DNA from 3 places in the Bradyrhizobium brasilense genome. Region 2 is predicted to be linked to each of the others. Evidence: riboswitches for the same ligand, from Rfam matches in the RefSeq annotation. Region 2 holds a riboswitch; each other region holds the start of a gene.
What was found. Region 2 has a riboswitch for cobalamin ahead of QA635_RS03325 (TonB-dependent receptor). Riboswitches for the same ligand answer to the same signal wherever they lie in the genome.

Region 1 (4,533 bases), 2.9 Mb from region 2:
GCACGCCTGGTCAGAGCAGGGGCCGCAAGCATCGCTAGGCCAACTCCCCCGAAGAATGGATCTAGAGCTGGCCGCGTCGCAGATTGGCGCCCGCTCGCTGCATGTGAGCGGGGAGGGCTAAACCGGCTCTCGTAAGCTGGCACGTGGGCGCCTGGTCATGGCATCGCTTGCTTCGCGGAATGGGCCGAGAGCAACGGTGCTGCCCTATGACGAGCTGCGAGAGGCTCGCGGTTTGTCGCAAAAACGTTACAGGACAAGTCAGCGCTTCCGAACGCGTGTGCTTTGCTGCTACTCCGGGGCGCTCAGCGTCAAGGAGCTGCGCCGCGATCTTGCTTTGTGTGACCATTGGCCGAGGCCTTTCGCGCCCTTTCTATTGCTTCCCGTTCACTTGGCTCTATCCGATCGAACCAGGAGCCTGGAGGATAAGCCGCGATTCGCTTGGCGAAGAAAGATTGCGGCTCCCAATCTTGTCCCTCGCCCTTCTCGAAAGTGATGACGCCGTTGTGGGTAAAATAATGGGGTCCTGGGATCTTACAGTTCACCAAAAGCAGAACGCGCCACAGATCGCCCTTCTCGGTCGGTTTGTCATTGGGTTTCGACACGTAATCCACTGCGACGGGTTCAATGATATGGCAGCGGCCGTGCCGCAGAAGGTTGCCGAGTTTGCCTTGCGCAGTCGTCACGAAGTTGAAGTTGGCCGGATCATGCAGAAACTGAAGATTTGCGTCCCTTTCGCCATCTGTGACTTCACTGGCGATCAACGAGAGCGCCAAGGCGCGCCAGCCCAATTCAATCGGCTTTGCATATGTCGACGCAAGTTTAATCGTCCCGTCAGTCGCGATCTTCCAAGTGATAGCGTACTGTTCGTCTGATCTATTGTCCGGGTGCCTGGTCCATGAAAAATAAACATACTCTGTTCGGTCAATTCCTTCAGCGACTCCCCACGATCGAGGCACAAAGTGAGCCACCTTCGAGACCTTGGAAATGATTTGTTCTATAGTCTCACCATCTTGCGCTCGCCACGTTGACTTGACCCTTTCGACAAGCGCGTGGTCGTTGGCGCGAACATTGTTGCTCGTCAACGCCAGCCCGGCCAGGCAGATCAGCGACCGGGCGATACAGAACCAAAGCACGCGCCTTCCAGGTTTTTTCTTCATTGCGTCCGGCTCATCTGGTTATCATCCACACGTCAATCCAAAGCGGCGCGTCTTCCTCAGCGTGCTATGCGCAGATCGCAAGAAGTTAGCGGCAACGTGACGCAGGCGCCTGCCGATGTCCCGCGCGAGCAGGCGCCGTCCCTCGATGTCACGCGCCGCTAACTTCAGTGGTCAGCCAAAGCCTCAATTTGCAATGCTGGACCTGCCCAGGAGGAGAAGCCTGAACATGATGAGGACTTGCATTGTTCGTGCCAGGCAATAACCGGCAGTTCGCGGCAGGTTTGTGCTGTCTTTGTCGACTTACCGACCTGCGCACGTTCTAATGTTACCATTCAGCTTATTCGCCACGACCTCCGTGAATGATTCTTGTCACGCAGGAATCTTCGACAGCGGGCGAATGCCTCGCTGCCGGAGTCTTGACGACAATTGGGAGCAGGTATGCCGCCATCGATCCGTGTGATCCGGGGGCGTTGCCGCTACTACGAATGGAGGGCGCCCCAGCCTGTTGTGCTTTGCACTTTGCGGCCTACACCAACGCGGAGCCGCCCTTCAGTGGCGAGCGATCTGGAATCGACGTTAAGGAACTTCACGGATCAACCAAGCGGACGAGACGTGGGATTCTCCGGTCGCGCAACGTTATGGGCCGTCGTCTACCTGCTCGTCATTGCAGTCGACATTAGAGGAGCTGCGCTTCCACGCAGCCGTGTCGACCGGCAAGAGAGAAGCCTCAGGTCTTGCTAGCTTCGGCTTGAACTACTCAACACTTCCGAGAGCATCTGTCTGACGGGGCGGCTCATAAAAGGCCTTGCCATCCAGCCGAACAGACCGACCGTAAAGACGGCAGCAGCAAAGACGCCGAGGGCGCTCCAAACAGCCATTTTCATGCGAGGCTCTCTTTTGGTTGTGGTGATTCAATATGCTTGCTTTGGCCAGTATCACCAAAACGTCGGCGTGACGCCTACCAGGATTGGCTGGTCGCACATCGACACGTCCGCTGAGCACGCTGCGGGATTTAGCGAATACCTCTTGCGCCTATTCGTCACCGATCCATGGATATTGGTGGAGAAGAAAGGGCGCATCGAAGCGTGCTCGATGAATCGTTCAAAAGCCGGGCCGCATGAAAGCGTCCCGCTCGGCGCGGTGACCTTCACCTGCAGGCCGCGTCGTCTCTTCCATGGATCTGACACGCCGCCCGACGCCACGCGCCTCCGAGATGGCCATTCCGATATCTTATGATTGGAGAGTGGCGTCCACGTCGTGATCAAGCGCGGCCGTGGAGCGTCATTCGCGTAAGACAGGCCGCAGTACCAATTTGAGAGGTTGACGGCCGCGTTCTCTTGCCGATAATCCAAGTCGTCGAGGTTCTCCGGTTTCCGTTTGATCCGGAGCTAAGAGGGAAGCCGGTGCCAATGCCGGCGCTGCCCCCGCAACTGTGAGCGGCGAGCCACTGTCCAACAAAGTCACTGAAGCCCGCGCGGCTTCGGGAAGGCCGGACAGCAGCAATGACCCGCGAGCCAGGAGACCTGCCCCGACAATATGTTCATCCACGGGCGGGGTGTCCCGGTGGTGCGCCAAGCAGCCGTCGCTCGGGCGACTTCTCCTGCCTGCGTCCGCCATGGCCTTTGCCCCAACACGGGGTTAGCGGTATGTCTCTTCTCTCACTTCCGGTTGCCACGCTCGGAACGCCGCGCATCGGTCCAAGGCGCGAGCTCAAAGTCGCACTCGAAAGCTATTGGGCCGGGAGAATTAGCGAACGGCAGTTGCTCGAGGATGCAGCCGGCCTACGTGCCGCGAACTGGGCGCGCCAGAAGTCCCTCGGTGTCACCGTCATTCCGTCGAACGACTTCTCGCTGTACGATCAGGTGCTCGACACCAGTGTCATGGTCGGCGCCATCCCGGAAGTCTACGCCTCGAAAGCCGAGCCCGTTTCCCTCAAGACGTATTTCGCCATGGCACGCGGTTCACAATACGACAGCCGGGGTGCGAGTTGCGGCCATGGATCTCGCGGCGATGGCGCACCCGCGCAGGAGATGACCAAGTGGTTCGACACCAACTACCATTACATGGTCCCGGAATTTCACCGCGGACAGACTTTCAGGCTGTCCTCTCGCAAGCCTATCGAGGAGTATGAGGAAGCCAAAGCCCTTGGCTTTCAGACTCGCCCTGTCCTGATCGGCCCGGTCACATTCCTAAAGCTAGGCAAGAGTGCTGATCCTGCGTTCCAGCCACTGTCACTATTGGATGACCTGATACAGGTCTATATCGAGGTTCTGCAGGAATTGGCCAAACGCGGGGCAAATTGGGTTCAGTTCGACGAGCCCTGCCTGGTTCTTGATCTGGATGTGGAATCAAGAAAATCCTTGCTACATGCCTATGACCGGCTCGCCAGGGAAGGGCCGGCCATCAAGATCATGGTCGCCAGCTATTTCGGCGGCCTCGGCGACAATCTTCCCACCGCCTTGCGCCTACCTGTCGCCGGACTGCACGTCGATCTGGTTCGGGCGCCAGCGTTATTGGACCGGATCATTTCCGCCAAGCGAAGTGATCTCGTCGTGTCGCTCGGCGTGATAGACGGCCGCAATGTGTGGCGAACGAATTTGTCGGCACTGCGCCAGCGGCTCGATCCCGCTATCACGAAGCTCGGCAAGGATCGCATACAAATCGCTCCATCTTGTTCGTTGCTTCACGTGCCGGTCAATGTTGAACTCGAGACGGAGCTCGCTTCAGACGTCAAGAGTTGGCTTGCATTCTCGGTTCAGAAGATTCGTGAGCTTGCGACCTTGGCGCGGGCTCTTGCAGGAGATCAGAATGTTGCCGGCGCTCTTGCGGAATCGGAGCGCATCACCACCGAGCGTGGGACTTCGCCAAAGATCCGAGATGCCGATGTCGCCGTCCGGATGAGAGCGATCAACCAGACCACGCGCCGGCGCGCCAGTCCATTTGCCAGTCGTGCCGAGATCCAGCGCAAGCGCTTCAAACTACCGGCGTTTCCTACCACGACGATCGGATCGTTTCCGCAGACTGCAGAGGTCCGTAATGCCCGGGCAGCACACGCGCGAGGCGCGATGAACGACGGGCAATACGACGAGTTCCTCAAGGAGGAGACTGCGCGTGCCGTACGTTGGCAGGAGGACATCGGCCTGGACGTGCTCGTGCACGGCGAGTTCGAGCGCAATGACATGGTGCAGTACTTCGGCGAACAACTCGCAGGCTTCGCATTTACCAAAAACGGCTGGGTACAATCCTATGGCTCGCGCTGTGTCCGGCCGCCAATCTTGTTTGGCGATGTCTCACGGCCGAAGCCGATCACCGTGGGTTGGTGGCGGTACGCGCAATCCCTAACTAAGAAGCCGATGAAGGCGATGTTGACCGGACC
Region 2 (4,533 bases):
GCAAAGGGCGCATTCGGGTCGTAACGATCGCGCGCCGAGATGCTGGTATTCTGGACGCGCGCGCCGTAGGAGATGTCGGTCGTTGGCAACAGGCCCAGCGTATGTTGCCAATAGCCGGCCACGCTCTGCTGCTCGATATTGTAGATGTGGAACGGGTCGACGCCCTGATAAGCGCCGCGCGCCTCGCGGAATGTCGAATCGTAATAGTCGATGCCGGCCAGGATCGTCGACGGCATGCCCAGCATCACATTCTTGACGCTGAGCCGCGGCGTCAGCGACCAGGTCTGCAGCGCGGCATCGTTGTACGTCGAGGCGAAGCTGATGGTCGGCACCGTGCCGAAGAAGCCGCTCTGCGTCTCGCGCTGCCGCCAGCCGCCGTCGACGATGAGGTCGACGCCGTTCATCAGCGTCCTGGTGAAGCCGGCGGTGACGCTGGCGGTCTGCTGGTTGGCATAGTCGAACGGCGTCGCGGCGCCCCGGCGATCGGTGAGCAGTTCGTTGACGCCGATCGACGGATCGACCAGCCGTCCGCCAGGCAGGCCGAGCTTCTGGTCGCTGCCGGTGACGGTCAAGAAGGCGGTGAGATCAGGCGTCGTGTAGTTGATGTTGCCGACGGCGTTGCGCTGGTCGAGCGCATTGTTGACGCGGTAGCCGTCGGACTTGATGCCGTTGCCGTAGAACGAGGTGGACCACGGGCCGGAATTGAGTGCGGCGGAGACCGCGGCCATGCGGGTGTTGAACGAGCCAACTCCGGCCTCGGCCCGCATCGTCGTCGGCGGGCCGCCGACGCCGGTCTTGGTGATGATGTTGACGACGCCGCCCACCGCGTTGTCGCCGTAGAGCACCGCGCCGCTGTTGCCGCGCGTGATCTCGATGCGCTCGATCGAATCGAGCGGAATCGTGGTGAGGTCGAAGCCGGCCTTGTCGACGTCGTTGAGGCGGCGGCCGTTGAGCAGGAACAGGGTATTGTCGGTCGCGAACGCGCCGAAGCCGCGCAGGTCGACCGACGTCTTGGCGCCGTTCGGTCCGCCATAGGGCGTTTGCAGCTGCACGCCCGGCACCTGCGCGAGGATCTCGGGCAACGACTGCACCGGCGAATGGGCGATGTCATCGGCGGTGATCACGGCCGAGGAGGTGCCGACAATGCCGGCGAACTGGCGGCCGCCGGTGCCGCCCGTTCCGGTGGCCACACCGGTCCCTGTCGTGCCCGATCCGGCTCCGCTGCCTGTATTGTTGCCTTGCGAGGTGCCCGGCGCCGGGCGTCGCGGCGCCGGCGCTTCGCGAGCGGCCGGCCTGGCGCGCGTGACGTTCTGGTCGCCCGGCTTGGTGACTTCGATCGCCGGCAGCTGATCGGGAGCGGGTGCCTGCTGCGCCCGCGCTGCGGAGACAAGGAATGCCGGCGCGATCATCGTCGCCGGCGCGATCATCGTCGACGCGAGCAGAAGCGCGCGGCGCCGCCGATGGAAAGGGAAGGAGAACATAAGCAAGGCCTCGGCAACGTCAGTGGCACGTCACCGCGAACCAGTCTCACCATCGTGCTCACAGCATCAGGTGAAGCTCATGCCTGTACTCCCCGACCGGCAGCATCGCGTGTGACCACGGCTGACGGCAGGTCTCCTGGCTCGCGGGTCGTTACCCTTCGTCGCCTTCCCAGGACCGAGATTCCCAGTGGCCTGTGACGAAGGATTCACCGCATACAGTTGCGGGGGCAGCCGCGGCGTTGGGGAAGTTTCCCCGTACCGCATTCCCTTTTCATCTCATGAAAGAACCGTCATGTTCATCTAGGGTTCGGCCGGGCAGCAAAGTCAATCCGGCGGAAGTCGGGCAATGGCCGTGCGGCCACGGTTTTTGTCGAGTGTCGCTTGTCTGCCACGACGATCGCTGTAAGAGCATGGATCCGATGAGCGTGCAGGATTTTGCCTTGGCGGCCGAGGTCGCGGCGCGGCGCCGGTGGGGCGCCACCGCGGCGCTGCTCGCGCTCGTGGTCCTGCTGTGCGTGCTCTCGCTCGGCATCGGGCCGGTGCGGCTGTCGCCGCTCGCGGTCATCGAGGCGCTGTTCGGCGGCAGCAGCGATGTGGCGCAGGTGATCGTGCGCGAGATCCGCCTGCCGCGCACCATTCTGGCATTCGCGATCGGCGGTATTCTCGGGCTGTCCGGTGCGGCGCTGCAAGGGCTGCTGCGCAATCCGCTGGCCTCGCCGTCGCTGTTCGGCGCGCCGCAATCGGCCGCGTTCGGCGCGGTGCTGGTGATCGCGCTGGGCCTCGCCGATGTGCGCTCCTACGCGCTGCCGGTGGTGGCGATCATCGCCGCCTTCGGCTCGGTGTTCGCGCTGCTTGCGATCGCCGGCCGCAATGCCGGGCTGTTGATCCTGATCCTCGCGGGGCTCGCGATCTCGAGCTTTGCGGGGGCGGCGACCGCGCTGGTGATGAATCTCTCGAGCAATCCGTTCGTGGTGTTGGAGATCGCGTTCTGGCTGCTCGGCTCGCTGGAGGACCGCAGCTTCCAGCACGTGGCGCTGGCGCTGCCCTTCATCGTCGCAGGCGCCGCCATCCTGCTCAGCCAGGCGAGCGACTTTCGCGCGCTGACGCTCGGCGAGGAGGCGGCGCAGAGCCTTGGCGTCGACGTCGGGCGGTTGCGGCTTTTCGTGATCACGGGCGTGGCGCTCGGTGTCGGCGGCGCGGTTGCCGTGACAGGCACGATCGGTTTCATCGGCCTCGTCGCGCCTCATCTGATGCGTCCCGTGATCGGTCACGATCCGGCGCGGCTCTTGGTGCCGAGCGCGCTCACGGGTTCAGCGCTGTTGCTCGCCGCCGACATCGCGGTGCGCATCATTCCTTCAACCTCGGACATCAAGGTCGGCGTGCTGACCTCGATCATCGGCGTGCCGTTCTTCCTCTATCTGATCATGCGCGAGCGCCGCGCGCTCGGCGGAGGCGTGGCATGACGTTGCTCTCCGCCGCCGCGCTCAATGCCTCGCTCGGCAGCCGCAAGGTGCTGCACGATGTCTCGCTGTCGCTGCCGTCGGGCCATCTGGTCGCGCTGGTCGGCCCGAACGGCGCCGGCAAGACCACGCTGCTGCGTGCACTGGCCGGGCTGATTCCATCGGGCGGCGAGATCCGGATCGGCGGCGATCCGCTGGCGTCGCTGCCGCTGCGCGAGCGTGCGAAACGCTTTGCCTATCTGCCGCAGGGGCACATGGTGCACTGGCCGCTGCCGGCGCGCGACATCGTCGCGCTCGGCCGCTACCCGCACGGCGCGACCGATCCGGCACGGCTGTCGCAGACGGATATGGAGGCGGTGCTGCGGGCGATGCAGGCGGTCGACGTCACTGAATTCAGCGATCGCCGCGTCACCGAACTCTCCGGCGGCGAGCGCAGCCGCGTCGCGCTGGCCCGGGTGCTCGCGGTGGAGGCGCCGGTGATCCTCGCCGACGAGCCGACCGCCTCGCTCGATCCACGCCACCAGATCGACGTGATGCAGAAGCTGCGCAACGTCGCCGACACCGGCGTGCTGGTGATCGTGGTGACGCATGACCTGGGACTCGCCGCGCGCTTTGCCGATCATGTGCTGGTGCTCGCGGAGGGGCGGCTGGCAGCGCAAGGCGCGCCTGTCGAGGCACTGTCGCAGAGCGTCCTCGCCAGCGTGTTCCGGGTCAGCGCCTATCGCGCCGAATTTCAGCGCGAAGCCGTCATCGTGCCGTGGGCGGACGTCTGATGTGGTCACGGCCTCACCACAAGCTCAGTTCACCTCTCCCGCTTACGGGGGAGGTCGCTGCGCTCGACGAGCGCAGCGGGTGGGGGCTCTCTCCACGATATGGCTCGCGGCGAAACCCCCACCCCAACCCTCCCCCGCAAGCGGGAGAGGGGGCGCACCTTCAGCGTGGCAGCCATCTCGCTTCGCTTCATCTTGGTGCGGTGGTCGCGATACTGCTGTGGCTTATTTCCGCCGGCGCCGCGTTCGCCGCCGGACCGCGCATCGTCTCGATGAATGTCTGCAGTGACCAGCTCGTGCTGTCGCTGGCCGATCCGGACCAGATTATCGGCCTCAGCCGCTTCTCGCGAGATGACTGGCAATCCTGGGCCGCGGAGAAGGCGCGAAACTTTCCGCGCCTGTCCGGCGAGGCCGAGGACGTGCTGCTGCTCAAGCCCGACCTCGTCGTGGTCAGCCTGTTCGACAAGCGCGCGACCCGTGATCTGTTGAAGGCCCACGGGCTGCACGTCGTCGAATTCACGGTGCCGCGCACGCTGGACGAGGTGAAGAACCAGATCCGCGCGATGGGCGATGTGGTGCAGCATCCCGATCGCGCAGAGGCCGAGATCGCGCGCCTCGATGCGGCCACCGCCCGGGCGCGCGCGGCGGCGAGCGCGCATCACTACCGCGTGTTGCCGCTGGAGCGGCGTGGCTTTGTGCCCGGCGACGGCAGCCTGGTCAGCTCGCTGCTGGCGGCAACCGGTCTCTCCAACGCCGCCGGCGAACTCGGCGTCGGCGCAGGCGGGTTTGCTTCGCTGGAGGCGATTGTAAAACTGCGGCCGG
Region 3 (4,533 bases), 2.3 Mb from region 2:
CGCCTTGGCACGCATCTCGGAATAGCCGCGAAATGCCTCGAACTCGGTCTTGGGCATGCCGAGCGTTTTGAGCAGCAGCGCATAGGCGTCGATGTGGACCGTTTCCATATTGGTGAAGGCCGCCATCATCATCTGGACGGTGAGCGGCTGGAAGATCGGGATGTAGCGCTTAAGATAGTTATCGCCGACTTCGATGTCCGATTGGGTGAAGAAACGGAAGATCTGAGTGAGCAGCGCGCGCTCACTGTCGGTAACGCGGTCCGACGCCCAATCCTTGAGGTCAGCACCAAGCGGCACCTCCTCGCCCATCCAATGGGTCTGCTGCTGGCGCTTCCAGAACTCGTAAGCCCAGGCGTAGCGATCGACGTCATAGCTGCCGGTCGAGTCGAGGAGGCCGACGCACCGTTTGCCGATCAGTGTGCGCGGATCGACGGATGAGAGATCGATCACTGACATGCGAGGCACTCCTCATAGTCAGTGTGCCGCTGCGGCGGCTGCGGCGGCGCCGCCTTGTCGCCGTCAGCGATGTTGCCGGCGAACGCCGCGCGCGAGATCGATTTTGAACGGCAGTAGTAGAGGCTCTTCACCCCGCGCTTCCATGCCGTCCAATGCAGCATGTGAAGGTCCCACTTATCGACGTCAGCCGGCAGATAGAGGTTAATCGACTGGCTCTGGCAAATGAACGCGGCGCGGTCTGCGGCAAGCTCGACGATCCAGCGTTGGTCGATTTCGAAGGCGGTGCGAAAGACCGCTTTCTCGTGCTCCGACAGGATGTCGAGATGGGCGACCGAACCCTCGTGCGCGATGATCGACTGCCAGGTCTCCGAAGTATCGGCGCCCTTGGCGGCCAGCAGCTTGGCGAGATGCGGATTACGCACCGAGATGGCACCGGACAAGGTCTTATGGGTGTAGGTGTTGGCCGGGATCGGCTCGACGCAAGCGCTAGTCCCGCCGCAGATGATGCTGATCGAGGCGGTTGGCGCGATCGCGATCTTATGGCTGAAGCGCGCCATCACACCGCGTTCCAGTGCATCCGGGCACGGCCCACGTTCGCGCGCGAGCGTCACGGATGCCGCGTCGGCATCGCGACGGATTTTCCGGAACATGTTCAGATTGAACGACTTGGCCACGACACTTTCCATCGGAATGCCCTTGGCCTGCAGGAACGAATGGAAGCCCATGACGCCGAGGCCGACGGAGCGCTCGCGCAAGGCGGCGTAGCGGGCACGCTTCATGCCGTCCGGCGCCACCGTGATGAAGTGGGTCAGCACGTTGTCGAGGAAGCGCATGACGTCTTCGATGAAGCCTGGCTTCTCATTCCACTGGTCCCAGGTCTCGAGGTTGAGCGACGATAGGCAGCACACCGCGGTGCGCTCCTCGCCGCGATGATCGATGCCGGTCGGCAGGGTAATTTCGCTGCACAGGTTGGAGGTAGAGACCTTGAGGCCGAGCTCGCGCTGGTGCTTGGGGAGCGACCGGTTCACGGTGTCAATAAACAACAGATAAGGCTCGCCGGTCTGCAGCCGGTTCTCCAGGATGCGTTGCCACAGCTGCCGGGCGTCGATCTCGCGGATGACATCGTTGGTCTTCGGGCTGCGCAGGGCGAACGCGGTGCCGGCGCCCACGGCACGCATGAACGCGTCGGTAACGTTGATCCCGTGGTGCAGGTTGAAACTCTTGCGGTTAAAGTCGCCGGACGCCTTGCGGATCTCGAGGAACTCCTCGATCTCGGGATGGTGGATATCGAGATAGACCGCCGCAGAGCCGCGCCGCAACGAGCCCTGGCTGATCGCCAATGTCAGGCCGTCCATAACGTGGATGAACGGGATGATACCCGAGGTAACGCCGCCCTTCACCTTCTCGCCGATCGAGCGAACGTTGCCCCAGTAGGTGCCGATGCCGCCACCGTTAGAGGCAAGCCAGACATTCTCGTTCCAGGTGCCGACGATGCCTTCGAGCGAGTCCGACACCGAGTTAAGGAAGCACGAGATCGGCAGACCGCGCGTGGTGCCGCCGTTGGACAGTACCGGTGTGGCCGGCATGAACCACAGCCGAGACATCGCATCATAGAGACGTTGGGCATGCGCAACATCATCCGCGAAGGCGCAAGACACCCGCGCGAACATGTCCTGGAGCAATTCGCCGGCGAGCAGGTAACGGTCGGTCACCGTCAGCTTGCCGAACGGCGTCACCAGGTCGTCGCGCGTCCGATCGAGCTTGAGATCGGCCGGCCTTGGCGATGGCGCAAGGGGGCGCGGCAGCGGAGCTGGCGATGGCAACACAAGACCAAACTTAGGCGGGGTAGGCCTTGCCTGCGCTGGGCGCCGCTGCCCGTGCGGCGGCTCAATGAGATGACCATGCTGATCGAAATTGTAAGACGGCGACATCGGCAACCCCGCGATGTTAGGCGCGGGCCGGGCGGACGACTTGCGAGGAATCCGGGCAAATGTCCCCGGCTGCAAGCGACCCACCGGAGCACCCCGCCCGAGGACTTTCATTCGGTCGCGGCAGGTCTCCTGGCTCGCGGGTCACTGCGGCTGTCGGCCTTCCCGGCGCTGTGTCGCGCCAGTGACCATGATGACAACCGCTCGCCGCTTACAGTTGCGGGGGCAGCCCCGGAGTTGCCGTTTTGGCGCACCGGGTTCCCTCTTAGCTTCCGCCCTACAAGGTGTGGGGAACGGAAGACCGTGACTGACTATAGATAGGCACTACGCGCCGGGATTCGTCAATTGGAGAGATCAAGATTTAGAAGGCAAAAACATACCGACCTGCCCGGACCACTCTATCGCCGCTGTCACTTCCGCTGCAGATGATTGGAGATGCCGTTGGGCTGCCTTTCCGGTTTCCGTTGAGCTTGCGCACAGTCGAGGAAATTCTGACCCACGTGTCGCATTGATGCGATCTATGAAACCGCGCGTCAGTAGAGAGGGAATTCGGCAAGGCGCTCTCCGATCTGAATAGCAGCGCTCGCCGCGACAAACGGCATCTGGACGAGTCGTTATCCATCGTCGGCGAACAACATTGGCTCTGGCGCGCCTTCGACACAGAATGACCTTGTTTTTCGACGTCTTGATCCAGCGCCGAAGAGATTCGCGCGCTGCACAGTGGTCCTTAACTGTCAGGGCTCCAGCGCAACCTGAAAGCCCTCGTTGCTTTCAACATGAACGTAACGGGGTCCAATCGGCCGTCCCCTGCCGCTGGCGACGGTGACAACGTCTTCCAGAGGCGTGGCCCGCGCATCCGCCTCTGGGCGAGACAAGATCAGATCCGCATGCAACAGCCCTTCTGATTCGAGGCCGGTCGCATCCACGCCAAGGGCCGCCAAGCTGGCCAAACAACTTTCAAACTCTTCAGCATCGCGAAAGCGACGCTGGATAAACGTCGCGCCGGTAAGACGTTCTGTCACAAGACCACGCTTTGCAAACGCTTCGGCCAACGATTCAAATGGGAACATTCGTAGCACGAAGGAGATGATCCATGGTTGCTTCTCTGTCGCATCGAGAATCTCGCTGAACGTCTTCTCGGTAACGTAGCCGATGCATCCGGTTGACATGATAACATCCACGGAGCGGAGAATGCGCGCGCTATCCGTCGATAGCGCCTCCTTTTCAAGGTCAGCGACGATGCCCTGCTCCAAGAGGCCAACAGTCTTTGCATAGCTGATCGCCCGTGCCGACACATCGAGGCCGATAAAGCGCGCCACCCCGACATCAGGCCAGGCTGCATAAAAATTGCGATCGAGACTCACCAGTGTTTCAGAACTGATCGCCCTCATCTCACGCCGGGCGTAGCGGTGACGCAAGCCCCCGAAGGTCAGCGGAAAGCGATGCACCGCTGCGTTGATGCCGTATGAACATCCAACATCGAGCACGATGGGCTTAAGGCCAGTTGCCGAAGCTTTCGCTGCCAGGATTTGGCGCACAACCGGCTCAGCCACGTCCGGGATCATATAATCCAAGTCTCCGAGGATCGAGAAATATGCCCTCGGATCATCAGAAGCATAAATATCATAGAATATAGCTTTAGACCGATTAATACGCGAAAAATCCATCCGCAACGCAATTCCTCCCATCTCATTTGCAAGCGAGTCGACGACAGGTGCCTTCGTACTCGCCCGCACTTTGGTATACAGGTCGGTCTTACACCCGCCGATGCGACAGCAGAAGCGGCAAGCGGACAAGAGCATCCGCCTGCGTAAGACTATCATGAAACTGGTCCCGCACCGATGAACAGCCGCTGGAGATACATTCGGCCGAGTTGAGAGCAGTCGAGGCAACGGCAGGCAGCATGAGAAGAACCGTTTCTGTCGCGTGATAAGATTGGCAGCATTCGTGAGCGCGAATGGGCCAGCACTTAGAGAAGCGAGCTGACCGAAAGCTGACGAACGTTCGTTACCTGATGACCGCGGCTGCTTTCGATTTAGAAAGAAAGTATCGGCCTCCAAATTTGGGACGAATTTTGGTGTCGATCCTGTCGTGAAAATAGCAGGTATACTCATCCGATCTCGGAGGCTGTCATCTTGAAGAAAGTACT

Region 1: another riboswitch for cobalamin. It lies ahead of metE (5-methyltetrahydropteroyltriglutamate--homocysteine S-methyltransferase); the one in region 2 lies ahead of QA635_RS03325 (TonB-dependent receptor).
Region 3: another riboswitch for cobalamin. It lies ahead of QA635_RS34435 (ribonucleoside-diphosphate reductase subunit alpha); the one in region 2 lies ahead of QA635_RS03325 (TonB-dependent receptor).

What each region holds. Positions count from the first base shown of each region.
Region 1 covers NZ_CP121669.1:6,846,730-6,851,262, reverse strand. The annotation lists gene QA635_RS31950 (nodulate formation efficiency C protein) at 309-1,157, opposite strand; gene QA635_RS31945 (hypothetical protein) at 2,055-2,393, shown strand; cobalamin riboswitch at 2,500-2,702, shown strand; gene metE (5-methyltetrahydropteroyltriglutamate--homocysteine S-methyltransferase) at 2,804-4,533, shown strand, end outside.
Region 2 covers NZ_CP121669.1:746,839-751,371, forward strand. The annotation lists gene QA635_RS03325 (TonB-dependent receptor) at 1-1,481, opposite strand, end outside; cobalamin riboswitch at 1,591-1,788, opposite strand; gene QA635_RS03330 (FecCD family ABC transporter permease) at 1,901-2,944, shown strand; gene QA635_RS03335 (ABC transporter ATP-binding protein) at 2,941-3,714, shown strand; gene QA635_RS03340 (ABC transporter substrate-binding protein) at 3,915-4,533, shown strand, end outside.
Region 3 covers NZ_CP121669.1:7,460,640-7,465,172, forward strand. The annotation lists gene QA635_RS34430 (ribonucleotide-diphosphate reductase subunit beta) at 1-456, opposite strand, end outside; gene QA635_RS34435 (ribonucleoside-diphosphate reductase subunit alpha) at 447-2,282, opposite strand; cobalamin riboswitch at 2,490-2,705, opposite strand; gene QA635_RS34440 (class I SAM-dependent methyltransferase) at 3,119-4,051, opposite strand; partial or broken gene QA635_RS34445 (nodulation protein NolW) at 4,517-4,533, shown strand, end outside.